3 regions of the Cellulomonas sp. P4_D11 genome follow, and region 3 is predicted to be linked to each of the others. Evidence: predicted binding sites of a transcription regulator. Region 3 holds the regulator's gene; each other region holds the start of a gene.

Region 1 (4,514 bases), on a different contig from region 3:
GCTCCAGCTCGGTCAGCACCGCGCGCGAGTACCCGCGGCCCCGCTGCTCCGGCACGACGAACATGCGCTTGAGCTCGCCGACGCCCGGCCCCAGCACGTCCTGGGCGTCGCGGATCGCGCCGCAGGCCACCGGCTCGCCGTCGACGCGCAGCAGGATCATCGCGAGGATGCTCTCGCCCGTCATCGTGTGGCCGATGTCGTCCTCGCCGTACAGGTCCCGGAGCTCGTCCTGCTGGGCGGTGCGGAGGCGTGCGGCGTCGGGGTGGTCCCAGTCGACGATCTCCAGCACGGTCAGCCGACGAGGGCCTTGAGGACCGACGTGAAGAACCGCAGCCCGTCCGTGCCCGTCCGGGGTCCGTTCGCGCCGTCCGGGCCGAAGCCCTCTTCGACCGCGTGCTCGGGGTGCGGCATCAGGCCGACCACGTTGCCCGCCGCGTTGCTGATGCCGGCGATGCCGCGGCGCGAGCCGTTCGGGTTCCAGCCCTGGTAGCGGAACACCACGCGGCCCTCGCCCTCCAGCTCGTCGAGCGTGTGCTCGTCGGCGACGTACTGGCCGTCCTGGTTCTTCAGCGGGATCGTGATGTGCTCGCCCACCGTGTAGTCGCGGGTCCACGCGGTGTCGACGTTGTCGACGGACAGGACCTGCTCGCGGCACACGAAGTGCAGGTGGTCGTTCTTGATCATCGAGCCGGGCAGCAGGTGTGCCTCCGTGAGGACCTGGAAGCCGTTGCAGATGCCCAGGACCGGGAGGCCCTTGTTCGCCGCATCGACGATCTCGCCCATGACCGGCGCGAACCGGCTGATGGCGCCCGCGCGCAGGTAGTCGCCGTACGAGAAGCCGCCGGGGAGCACCACCGCGTCGACCCCGTGCAGGTCGGCGTCGCCGTGCCAGAGGCTCACGGCCTCCGCGCCCGCGAGCCGAACCGCGCGCGCGGCGTCCCGGTCGTCCAGCGTGCCCGGGAAGGTGACGACGCCGATGCGGGTCATGCCTGGGCGTCCTCGTACACCGCGACGACGTCCTCGATCACCGGGTTGGAGAGGACCTGCTCGCCGGCCCGGCGGGCTGCCGCGAGGATCTCGTCGGTCACCGGCCCGTCGACCTCGAGCTCGAACCGCTTGCCCTGACGGACGGACGCGAACTGCCCGAACCCGAGCCGCGGCAGCGCGCCGGCGACGGCCTTGCCCTGCGGGTCGAGGATCTCGGGCTTCGGCATGACATCGACGACGACTCGTCCCACAGGGGGGCTCCAGGTGTTCGCGCGGCGGTGGGGGTCGCGGCGATTCTAGCGAGTGGTTCGGGGGGTCCTGCGCACGTGCTCAGTCGGTGGCCGCGAGGGCAATGACACGTTGCCATTGGCGACGGGTCGGTGGCCGCGAGGGCGTTGCCATCGGGGACGACTGCGCGCGGCCGGCCTCGCGCACCCCCGGAACCGACCGCGCGCATCCTCGCTGCTCACGCCTCCGCACTTGGCTGCGGGCAGATGCAGCTTGCCCTCTACCGCCTCCTTGCCACTCACTTCTCTCCTGCTCGCCCCTGCCCTCAGCTCCCCGATCCCATCTCGCGCGCTGCGACCTTCGCGTCCACCCCCTCGCGCCGCAATCGCGTCGAGCACGGCGGCATCAGGCCGACTCTATTTGCGCTGGTCAGGGGCGAATGTCAGTGGTCGGTCGTACAGTTGTTCGAAGACGGATCGAGCGAGGTCGGTGGCGGGAGGTGGCGACGATGACGGCGGTGCTGGATGCTCCGGTGCGCGTTGATGGGCGGTCGACCGCGACGCTCACCCCCGCTTCGGGCGCGACCAACGGGTCTGTGCGGCAGGGCTCCGCCCCCGCAGCCGCTACGGGGATGGACGACTACCCGCCGGTGGTGTGGGCGGACTCGGGGCACGGCGCTCGGCCCGATGCGGCGCCGGCGCCTGGTCCGGCTGGCCGGGTCGTGGACATGGCCGCCGCGGAGGTCCCGCTGCCGGGTGTGCGGGTCGAGGACTTGGTCGCGATGCTGACCTCGGTGCCGGTCGCGGACGTCTCGGGTGCGGCGTTGGTGAACGCTGTTGCGGCGTCGCAGCAGGCGGTCGCGATGCTCCAGGCTTTGCAGGCCGGGTTCGTGCGTGAGCTGGCGGACCGCACCCCGATGGACACCCTGGAGCGGGTCTCCGACGAGGTCGCCTGCGCCCTGGTCTGCACCCGCCGGTTGGCCGAGAACCTGTTCCTGCGTGCGGACGCCGTCGCGGACCACCCGGTGCTGGCCGACGCGTGGGCGGCCGGTGCTCTGGAGGCGCGCAAGGTCGACGTGATCCTGGCCGAGATCCACACGGGCGGGGCCGGTCTGGACCGCGACGTCATCGACCGGGTGGTCGCCGACGCCGTGAACCACGCCGCCGAGCTGACCGCCCCGCAGCTGACCCGGCACGTGCGCGCGATCCTGCTGGCCGCCAACCCGGACGTGCCGGAGAAGCGGCGCCGGACCGAACGGGAGCGGCGCGGGGTGTTCCTGGAGCTGGCGCCCGACGCGATGGCCCGCCTGATCGCCTACCTCCCCGCAGCCGAGGCCACCGCGGCGTTCACCGCGATCGACGCCCTGGCCGGCAACGCCACCGTCGACGGGGATGGCCGGACAGTCGATCAGCGGCGCGCGGACGCATTCAGTGACATCTTCACCGGGATCCTGGACCGGCAGGCCACCCCCGACGGCACCCCACTACCCACCCGGCACGGGCAACGGGCCGCCCTGCAGGTCTCTGTGGCCGCCTCCACCCTGCTGGGTCTGGACGACAACCCGGGGTTCCTGGGGTCCTACGGGCCGATCCCGGCCCAGGTCGCCCGTGAGCTCGCCCAAGACGCGACCTGGCGCCGGGTGCTGACCGACCCGGCCACCGGGCAGGTCTGCTCCGTGGGCACCCAGTCCTACCGGCCGGGTGCGGACCTGACCCGCACCGTCCAAGCCCGCGACGTCACCTGCACCTTCCCCGGCTGCCGGCAACCCGCCACACGCTGCGAGCTCGACCACCGCATCCCCTACGACCACAACCGCACCGACACCGAGCAGGCTCACGACACGCAAACGTGCGAGTCGAACCTGCACGCCCTCTGCAAACACCACCACCAAGCCAAGACCAAGGGCTGGTGGCAGGTCACCTACAACCCCACCACCGGGGTCTCGACCTGGACCGACCGGCACGGACTGACCTACGCGCGCAGTCCCGTCCTGGTCCTGGTCCCACCCGACGCGCTCGAGCACCGATCCCCGCCACCCGACATCGGCGACCCACCCTTCTGACGCCTCTGACCGTCTGACACCTCGGACGCCCCGCGGCCTCCATCTGAGCTGGCTCCTCGCGGCGGCTGAACCACACCCCGCCAGTTGCGCGCCGCTTCCGTCAGGGCTTGGGGCTCGTGCGATCCGGGGGTCGTCTACGGGTGTCAGTGGGTCGGGAGATGATGCGTGCATGAGCTCTCCGGCCCCTTCGACCCGCGGCTGGATCGGCCCCTACCTGCTGCTCGCCGGCCTGTGGGGATGCAGCTTCCTGTTCATCGCCACGGCGCTGCAGACGTTCGCTCCCACCCAGGTCGCGTTCGGGCGGATCATCGTCGGATTCGCCATGCTCGCCCTGATCCTGCTGGTCCGGCGCGAGCGGGTCCGGGTGGAGCGGCGTCGGATCGGTGACTTCGTGATCGTCGGCGCGGTGATGACCGCGATCCCGTTCGTGCTCTTCGCGCTTGCCGAGCAGCGGGTCAGCTCGGTGCTGGCGGGGCTGGTGAACGCGACGACGCCCCTTTTCACAGCGGTGTTCGTCGCTCTCCTGCTGCCGGCAGAACGGCCGGACCGGCTGCAGGTCGGCGGCCTGGTGATCGGGTTCGGCGGCATCGCGGTGCTGCTCGGAGTGTGGGACTCGGGCGCGATCGACCTGGTCGGCGGCCTCATGCTGCTCGGCGCCACGTTCTGCTACGGCATCGGTAACGCGTGGAGCCGTCGGCGGCTGACCACCACCGGCCTCTCGAACGTGGCGCTGCCAGCGATCCAGCTGGCGGTCGGCGCTGTCGTGATCCTGCCCTTCGCGGTCTCGACGCCGCTCGCCGGGCCGCTCGCCCCCGCGCCCGCACTCGCGCTGCTGGCGCTCGGGCTCGGCGGCACCGGGTTGGCGTACGTGCTGTTCTGGCGGGTGCTCGCGATCGCCGGCGCCACGGTGACGGCGAGCGTCACGTACGTGATCCCGCTCGTCTCCACGACGCTCGGGGTGCTCGTCCTCCACGAGGGGCTGCACTGGTACGAGCCGGTCGGCGGGGCGATCGTGCTCGCCGGTGTCGCCCTGACCCAGTGGGGCGCCGCCCGGCGTCGCGCAGCCGGTGCCACGCAGGCAGCAGCTGCGGCCGTGAAGATCCCCGCAGGGCCCGCGGTGGGTGCCGACTCAGAGGTCGGCTCGGGCGAACCCGGGTCGGTGCGCGCCGAACAGGGCGCCGGGCCTCTCCGCGGCTGACTGCTGCCGCGGGCACCAAGAACCGGGTGCGCCGCAGGT
Region 2 (4,514 bases), on a different contig from region 3:
TCGAGCACCTCGGCGAGGAACCGGCCGGTGTGGCTCTCGTCGACCGAGGCGATGTGCTCGGGCGTGCCCTCGGCGATGACCAGGCCGCCGCCGCTGCCGCCCTCGGGACCCATGTCGATCACCCAGTCGGCGTTCTTGATGACGTCGAGGTTGTGCTCGATCACGATGACGGAGTTGCCCTTGTCGACGAGCGACTGCAGCACCCCGAGCAGCTTGCGGATGTCCTCGAAGTGCAGACCCGTGGTCGGCTCGTCGAGCACGTAGATCGTGCGCCCGGTCGACCGCCGCTGCAGCTCGGCCGCGAGCTTGACACGCTGCGCCTCGCCGCCCGACAGGGTCGGGGCGGGCTGGCCGAGCCGCACGTACCCGAGCCCGACGTCGACCAGGGTGCGCAGGTGCCGGGAGATCGCGGGCACCGCGGCGAAGAACTCCGCGGCCTCCTCGATCGGCATGTTGAGCACGTCGGCGACCGTCTTGCCCTTGAAGTGCACCTCGAGCGTCTCGCGGTTGTAGCGCGCGCCGTGGCAGACCTCGCACGGGACGTACACGTCCGGCAGGAAGTTCATCTCGATCTTCAGGGTGCCGTCGCCGGAGCACGCCTCGCAGCGACCGCCCTTGACGTTGAACGAGAACCGGCCGGGCGTGTAGCCGCGGACCTTCGCCTCGGTGGTCTCGGCGAACAGGCGGCGGACGTGGTCCCAGACGCCCGTGTACGTGGCCGGGTTGGACCGCGGAGTGCGCCCGATCGGTCCCTGGTCCACGTGCACGACCTTGTCCAGGTGCTCCAGACCGGTGACGCGCTTGTGCCGGCCGGCCACCTGCCGGGCCCCGTTGAGCTCGTTGGCGAGCACGGTGTAGAGGATCGCGTTGACGAGCGTCGACTTGCCCGAGCCCGAGACGCCCGTGACCGCGGTGAGCACGCCGAGGGGGAACGACACGTCGATCCCCTGCAGGTTGTGCTCGCGCGCGCCGACGACCGTGAGCTGGCGCTTCTTGTCCGTGGGCCGGCGCACGCTCGGCATCGGGATGGTCCGGCGGCCGGACAGGTAGGCGCCCGTCACCGACTCGGCGGACGAGAGCAGTCCGGCGAGGTCGCCCGAGTGGACGACCCGACCGCCGTGCTCGCCGGCGCCGGGGCCGATGTCGACGATCCAGTCGGCGGTGCGGATGGTGTCCTCGTCGTGCTCGACGACGATCAGCGTGTTGCCGAGGTCCCGCAGGCGCGTGAGCGTGTCGATGAGTCGCCGGTTGTCGCGCTGGTGCAGCCCGATGCTCGGCTCGTCCAGCACGTACAGCACGCCGACCAGCCCGGAGCCGATCTGCGTCGCCAGGCGGATGCGCTGCGCCTCGCCGCCGGACAGCGTCGCGGCCGGGCGCGTCAGCGACAGGTAGTCGAGGCCGACGTCGAGCAGGAAGCCGAGCCGCGCCTGGATCTCCTTGAGCACCTGCATGGCGATCGCCCGCTCGCGCTCGCCCAGCTCGAGAGAGTCGAGGAAGCCCCGCGCCTCCCGGATGGGCAGCGCGCAGACCTCGGCGATCGACTTGCCGCCCACGCGGACCGCGAGCACCTCGGGCTTGAGCCGCGCGCCCTCGCACACCGGGCACGGCACCTCGCGCATGAAGGCCTCGTACTTCTCCTTGCTCCAGTCCGAGTCCGTCTCCGTGTGCCGGCGCTCGAGGAACGTGATGACGCCCTCGAAACCGGTCGAGTACTGGCGCTCGCGGCCCCAGCGGTTCTTGTAGCGGACCTTGACCTCGTGGTTCTGGCCGTGCAGCACCGCGTCCTTCGCGCGCTGCGGCAGGGCGCGCCACGGCACCGAGGTGGAGAAGCCCATGTCCGAGGCCAGCGCGCTCAGCACGCGGCCGAAGTACTCGCTCGAGATCTGCGACCACGGCGCGACCGCGCCCTCGTCGAGCGAGAGGTCCTCGTCGGGGACCACGAGGTCCGGGTCGACCTCGAGACGCGAGCCGATGCCCGTGCACTCCGGGCAGGCGCCGTAGGGCGCGTTGAACGAGAACGTCCGCGGCTCGATCTCGTCGAGGGCCAGCACGTGGTCGTTCGGGCACGCGCGGTGCTCCGAGAAGCGACGCTCCCGGTTCAGGTCGTCGATGTCCGCGTCCACCAGCTCGACGACCAGGAGCCCGCCGGCCAGGCCGAGGGCGGTCTCCACGGAGTCGGTGAGCCGGCGCTGCACGCCCTCGCGCGAGACGAGGCGGTCGATGACCACCTCGATGTCGTGCTTGAGCTTCTTCTCGAGCGTGGGCGGGTCCGTGAGCTGCACGACCTCGCCGTCCACGCGCGCGCGGGCGAAGCCCTTGCTCTGCAGCTCCTTGAACAGGTCCGCGTACTCGCCCTTGCGACCGCGGACCACGGGGGCCAGCACCTGGTAGCGCGTGCCCTCGGGCAGCTCGAGCAGCCGGTCGACGATCTGCTGCGGCGTCTGCGCCGTGACGCGCTCGCCGCAGATCGGGCAGTACTGGGTGCCGGCGCGCGCGTACAGCAGGCGGAGGTAGTCGTAGACCTCGGTGATGGTGCCGACCGTCGAGCGCGGGTTGCGGTTGGTCGACTTCTGGTCGATCGACACCGCGGGCGAGAGCCCCTCGATGAAGTCGACGTCGGGCTTGTCCATCTGCCCGAGGAACTGCCGGGCGTACGCCGAGAGGGACTCGACGTACCGCCGCTGCCCCTCGGCGAAGATCGTGTCGAACGCCAGCGACGACTTCCCCGACCCGGACAGACCGGTGAACACGATGAGCTTGTCGCGCGGGAGATCGAGGTCGACGTTCCGAAGGTTGTGCTCGCGGGCGCCCTGCACCACCAGTCGTTCGTTCACGGCGGGGAGTCTACGTGCCGACACTGACAATCGCACATCTGTTCGACGTGAGCGAACGCACACCCGGCCGACGTGCCGCTCCCCCGGACCCGGTCCATGCTCGGCACGTGGACAGACCCGACGCCGTCGTCGACCCCCCGCTGGTGCCGATCGAGGACTACGCGGTGCTCGGGGACGGGAAGACCGCAGCGCTGGTCTCCCGCCGCGGCTCGATCGACTGGATGTGCCTGCCCACCTTCGACTCCGACGCCTGCTTCGCGCGCCTGCTCGGCTCGCCGGACAACGGCCGCTGGCTGCTGTCCGTGCGGGACGCGACCTCGGTGACCCGGCGCTACCTGGACGACTCCTTCGTCCTGGAGACGACGTACGAGACGGCCGCCGGCACCGCGGTGGTGCAGGAGACGATGCCGCTCAACGACGGCCGGTCCGACCTCGTGCGGCGGCTCGTGTGCACCCGCGGCAGCGTCGACGTCGAGCACGAGTGGATCGTGCGGTTCGGGTACGGCGCGGTCGAGCCGTGGGTGCGACGCATCACCGACGACGCAGGTGACGACGCGATCCGGGCCATCGCCGGGCCGGACTCGCTGCTGCTGCGTGGGGACCGGCTACCCACTCCCGACGACCACCGGCACGCCGACCGGTTCACGCTGCGGCAGGGCGAGTCCGTCGAGCTCGCGCTGACCTGGACGCGGTCGTGGGACCCGGTGCCTCCCCGGCTGACCATCGAGGACCGGATCGACAGCACCCGCATCGGCTGGGGCCTGTGGGCCCGCAGCTGCGGGTACACGGGCTCCTACCGGGAGGCGGTCGTCCGGTCGCTTCTCGTGCTGCGCGCGCTGACGGACTCGGAGACCGGCGGGATCGTCGCGGCGGCGACGACGTCGCTGCCCGAGGACTTCGGGGGCGAGCGCAACTGGGACTACCGCTACTGCTGGCTCCGCGACGCCGCGATGACGCTCGAGGCGCTGCTCGAGCACGGCTACCGCGACGAGGCCACCGAGTGGCGCGACTGGCTGCTGCGGGCCGTCGCAGGCAACCCCGCCGACCTGCAGATCATGTACCGCGTCGACGGCGGGCGGGACCTGCCCGAGCGCGAGCTGGGCCACCTCGCGGGGTACGCGGGCTCGCGGCCGGTCCGCATCGGCAACGCCGCCGTGGGCCAGGTGCAGAACGACGTGCTCGGCGAGGTGATGTGCGCCCTGGAGATGGCGCGCGAGGCGGGCCTCGACGAGACCGACGACTCCTGGTCGCTGCAGCGGCACCTCGTCGACCACCTGCTCACGCGCTGGCGCGAGCCGGACCGCGGCATCTGGGAGGTCCGCGGCGACCCGCAGCACTTCACGCACTCCAAGGTCATGGCCTGGGCGGCGGTCGACCGCGCCGTCCGCGCCACCGAGAGGCACGGCCTCGACGGCCCCGTCGACCGGTGGCGCTCGGAGCGGGACGCCATCCACGCGGACGTCCTGGCCCACGCGTGGGACGCCGACCGGGGGACGTTCGTGCAGGCGTACGGCGCCGAGCACACGGATGCGGCGCTCCTGCAGCTGGTGCAGGTCGGCTTCCTCCCGGCGGACGACCCGCGGATGGTGTCGACGCTCGCCATGATCCGGTCCGAGCTCGAGATCGCGCCCGGCCTGCTGCGCCGCTACCGCACGGAGCACACCGACGACGGCGTCGCGG
Region 3 (4,514 bases):
GGACGAGATCGCCGAGCTCGTGACGGCCGCTGGGGGCCGGACACTCGGGCTGTTCTCGTCGCGACGCGCGGCGAACGCCGTTGCCGCCGCGATGCGCGAGCGGCTGGACGTCCCGATCCTCGTCCAGGGCGACGACCAGCTGCCCACCCTCGTCTCGCAGTTCATCGCCGACGAGCCCACGTGCCTGTTCGGCACCCTCTCGCTCTGGCAGGGCGTCGACGTCCCCGGCGCGACCTGCCGACTCGTCCTCATCGACCGCATCCCGTTCCCGCGGCCAGACGACCCCGTGAGCTCCGCCCGCTCGGACGCGATCGAGGCGGCGGGCGGCAACGGCTTCCTCGCGGTCTCCGCCACGCACGCCGCCCTCCTGCTCGCCCAGGGCGCCGGTCGCCTGATCCGGACCAGCGAGGACCGCGGTGTCGTCGCGGTGCTGGACCCGCGCCTCGCGACCGCCGGCTACGGCAGCTTCCTCACGCGGTCGCTGCCCGACTTCTGGCGGACCACCGACCGCGCCGTCGCCGTCTCCGCGCTGCAGCGGCTCGCCGCGTCCGGATAGCCTCGGTCGGGTCGACGACCTGGAGGTACGTGATGACCGAGAGCCTGGACATGGAAGACGTCGGCATGGCCCCGTACCGCAGCGCACGCCGCACCTCGAAGCTGGCGATCGTGGGCGCGGGGGCCGTCGGGTCGACCATGGCGTACGCCGCGCTGATGCGCGGGGCCGCCCGGTCGGTGGCCCTGTACGACATCAACGCGGCGAAGGTCGAGGCCGAGGCGCTGGACCTCGGGCACGGCATCCAGTTCATGCCGATGGCGCAGGTGGTGGGTTCCGACGACATCGCGGTGTGCGCCGACGCCGACGTCGTGATGTTCACCGCGGGCGCGAAGCAGAAGCCCGGCCAGTCGCGGCTCGAGCTCGCCGAGGCCACGATCGGTCTCGTCCGCAAGGTGCTCCCGGCGCTCGTGGACGTCGCCCCCGAGGCGGTCTACGTGATGGTGACCAACCCCGTGGACGTCGTCACCTACGCGGCGCTGAAGATCTCCGGGCTGCCACCTGCGCAGCTGTTCGGGTCGGGCACCGTGCTGGACTCCTCCCGTCTGCGCTACCTGATCGCCCAGCACACGGGGGTCGCCGTGCAGAACGTGCACGCCTACATCGCGGGCGAGCACGGGGACACCGAACTCCCGCTGTGGGGCTCCGCCAGCATCGGGTCCGTCCCGCTGCTCGAGTGGACCGGGGCGGGCGGTGCCGGCCCGCTCACGGCCGACGTCCGGGCAAGCATCACGCGCGAGGTCGTCGAGTCTGCCTACCGGATCATCGAGGGCAAGGGCGCGACGAACTACGCGGTCGCGCTGGCCGGGTCGCGGATCATCGAGGCCGTCGTCAAGGACGAGGGCAGGGTGCTGCCCGTGTCGTCGTTGCTCGACGACTTCCACGGCATCAGCGACGTGTGCCTGTCGGTGCCCGCCATCGTCGGGGCGCACGGCGTGGGCCAACGGCTGCCGGTGCCGCTCTCCGACGACGAGCTCGCCGGCCTGCGGGCCTCCGCCGAGGCCGTGCGCTCGGTCGCCCGGCAGTTCGGCTTCTGAGCCGGCAGCCGTCAGCGGCTCGTCGGCGCGCCACGATCGACGGGGCTTCGCACGACTCGCGCGGTGGTGACCGGCCGGGCCGCGCTCGGCGCGCGGCCCGGCCGGCGCGTCAGAGGCTGCGCAGCACGCTGACGACGCGACCGAGGATGGTCGACTCGTCGCCCGGGATCGGCGAGTACGCCGGGTTGTGCGGCATGAGCCACACGTGGCCGTCGATGCGCTTGAGCGTCTTGACCGTGGCCTCGCCGTCGATCATCGCGGCGACGATCTCGCCCTGCTCGGCCACGGGCTGGCGGCGGACCACGACCCAGTCCCCGTCGCAGATCGCGGCGTCGATCATCGAGTCCCCGCTGACCTTCAGCAGGAACAGGTCGCCGTCGCCGACCAGCTGGCGGGGGAGCGGGAACACGTCCTCCACCACCTGCTCCGCGAGGATCGGCCCGCCAGCGGCGATCCGCCCGACGACCGGGACGTAGGACGGCGCGGGCATCCGCTCGCCCTCGCCCTGGTCGGGGAAGCTCGACCGGCTGCCGTCGGGCGCCTGCCAGGTGCCCACACCCCGGGAGTCGTCGGCGTGCACGACCTCGATGGCTCGCGGGCGGTTGGGGTCGCGCCGCAGGTAGCCCTTGCGCTCGAGGGCCGTGAGCTGGTGCTTGACGCTCGACGGGCTGGTCAGGCCGACGGCCTCGCCGATCTCGCGCATGCTCGGTGGGTAGCCGCGCGACTCGACCGACGTCCGGATGGTGTCCAGCACGAGCCGCTGGCGCGCCGTGAGGCCGTCCGGGCCAGGCGCACCGTCCGGCAGCGCGTGGATCGTCGCCAGGTCCTTGTCGGGCTGGGACGTGTCCCGTGAGTCCGTCACTGCGCTCCTCCTCCGTCGGGCGGCGGCCTCTCGGCCCTGACCGCCTGGTACCGCTGGTTCCGCCTGCTCCGTGAACGTGCCGCGCTGCCTGTGCCAGCCGACGCCCCCGAGCTCCTGACCTGCGGCGACGGGGGCTCCCGCCGGTCGTGTCAGTGGCTCGTGGTGCGCTTGTGCTGCATCGCCAGCCTAGGGATGTCGGGACGGAAGATCAAACATCTGTTCGATCGTGTCTCGACAGTGTCGGCGGATGCTGGTAGACATCGTACAGACGTTCGACGAACAAGCGTTCGACGACCAGCGGTACCCCGGGAGACCGGGCCGAGCAGGAATCGAGTGACGTGATGAGCGCGATGGCGATGGGACCCGCGATGCCGAGCTTCGCGACGCCGAGCAGCCGGACGGCCGGCGCCACCCGCGGGTCGGCCGCCTCGTCGGCCGCGTCCCGGGCGAGCCACCTCCGGCTGGTGGGTACCCCGACCATCGTCACGGCGCCCGTGGACCAGCCCGCGGACCAGGCGGCACCCGCGGCCGCGTCGCACCTCCGGCTCACCACCCGCGGTCGCGTCGTCCTCTGGGTCCTCGCGGCCGCGATCGTCGCCCTGGTCACGCTGCTCGGCAGTCGCGCCGCGGCGGACGGCCCCTCCGGAGCGCAGGAGGTCGTGCGGCACGTCGTCCAGCCGGGGGAGACCATGTGGGAGATCGCCGAGACCGTCGCCGGGCCCTCGGACGACGTGCGCGACGTCGTGTTCGACCTCGTCCGGCTGAACGAGCTCCCCGACGCCGGCCTGATGGCCGGCCAGGTGATCGTGGTCCCCGCGGGCTGACGGACGTCCGTCGGCGGCGCGGGAGCCCGCCAGAGCACCGTGGGGGCGTGGCACACAGGACGCGCGGTACTGCGCGGGCCGAGGCGAGTCGGCCCGCTACACGGGACGGGAGCGTCCCCGCGTGGGCGGTCATCTCAGGATGGCCGCCCTCGTGCGTCGCCCGGGGAACGTGGGGGGCGACGTGGGATCGAGCACGGCGGGTCGCGTCGGGGGCAACGACCTTGCACCGCCGCAGAGCGTGGCCTAGCGTCACGGGGGCGTTCACGACGCCATCGCCGCCGGCCCTCCCGGCTCGGCGGGCCAGCTCGAAGGGGATCACGGTGCACTGTCCGTTCTGCCGTCACCCGGACTCGCGGGTCGTCGACTCGCGGACCTCGGACGACGGGTCGACCATCCGGCGACGCCGCCAGTGCCCGCACTGCAACCGCCGCTTCACCACGGTCGAGACCGCCAGCCTCTCCGTGGTCAAGCGCTCCGGCGCCACCGAGCCGTTCAGCCGCGAGAAGATCGCCGGCGGCGTGCGCAAGGCGTGCCAGGGCCGTCCGGTGAGCGAGGACGACCTCGCGCTGCTCGCTCAGAAGGTCGAGGAGACCCTGCGCGGCGCCGGCTCGGCGGAGATCGATGCGTACGAGATCGGTCTGGCCATCCTCGGTCCACTGCGGGAGCTCGACGAGGTGGCCTACCTGCGGTTCGCCAGCGTGTACCAGGCGTTCGACTCGCTCGAGGACTTCGAGGCCGCGATCACGGTCCTGCGGGCGGAGCGCGACGGCACGGAGGACGTGGACGACGCCGAGGAGCCGCTGCAGCCCGAGGACGAGACCGCGCGCACCAGCTGAGGCACGGGCTCGCGAGGATCCACCACGTCCCCTCGGGCACCGGAGCAGCGACGCGTCCGCACACACGGCTCCGGGACCGGCGGTCGGGGGCGTGCCGAGGCCGTCGGCCCCGTCGGTCGGAAAGTCTCGGCGGGACGACGTAGGTTCGTCCGGTGCTTCCTACCGATCTCGAGCTCCTCCACGTCCCCGGCGCGCCCGCCGTCCTCCCGGACGGCAGCCGCGCGATCGTCTCGGTCGTCCGACCGGACCTGAGCACCGACGAGTACACGGGCCACCTCTGGTCCGTCGACCTCGTCGGTGACGAGCCGCCACGACCGCTGACCCGCGGGCACCGGGACACCGCACCCGACGTGTCGCCCGACGGTCGGTGGGTGGCGTTCCTCCGCGCAGAGCCCGAGGGCA

Evidence for each region. The regulator LexA, encoded in region 3, represses DNA repair genes until DNA is damaged. The targets are predictions, from matches to a motif close to TCGAACANNTGTTCGA.
Region 1: AC1DT4_RS07660 (HNH endonuclease signature motif containing protein) is a predicted target of LexA. The motif match lies at 1,669-1,684, and genes of this name have one in related genera.
Region 2: uvrA (excinuclease ABC subunit UvrA) is a predicted target of LexA. The motif match lies at 2,865-2,880, and genes of this name have one in related genera.

Annotation. Positions count from the first base shown of each region.
Region 1 covers NZ_JBFUIK010000009.1:38,279-42,792, reverse strand. The annotation lists gene AC1DT4_RS07675 (GNAT family N-acetyltransferase) at 1-289, opposite strand, end outside; gene purQ (phosphoribosylformylglycinamidine synthase subunit PurQ) at 292-987, opposite strand; gene purS (phosphoribosylformylglycinamidine synthase subunit PurS) at 984-1,238, opposite strand; gene AC1DT4_RS07660 (HNH endonuclease signature motif containing protein) at 1,943-3,277, shown strand; gene AC1DT4_RS07655 (DMT family transporter) at 3,447-4,475, shown strand; gene AC1DT4_RS07650 (zinc-binding dehydrogenase) at 4,514-4,514, opposite strand, start outside.
Region 2 covers NZ_JBFUIK010000020.1:53,042-57,555, reverse strand. The annotation lists gene uvrA (excinuclease ABC subunit UvrA) at 1-2,834, opposite strand, end outside; gene AC1DT4_RS13660 (glycoside hydrolase family 15 protein) at 2,942-4,514, shown strand, end outside.
Region 3 covers NZ_JBFUIK010000013.1:50,227-54,740, reverse strand. The annotation lists gene AC1DT4_RS10150 (ATP-dependent DNA helicase) at 1-556, shown strand, start outside; gene AC1DT4_RS10145 (L-lactate dehydrogenase) at 589-1,590, shown strand; gene lexA (transcriptional repressor LexA) at 1,700-2,452, opposite strand; gene AC1DT4_RS10135 (LysM peptidoglycan-binding domain-containing protein) at 2,794-3,276, shown strand; gene nrdR (transcriptional regulator NrdR) at 3,597-4,112, shown strand; gene AC1DT4_RS10125 (S9 family peptidase) at 4,265-4,514, shown strand, end outside.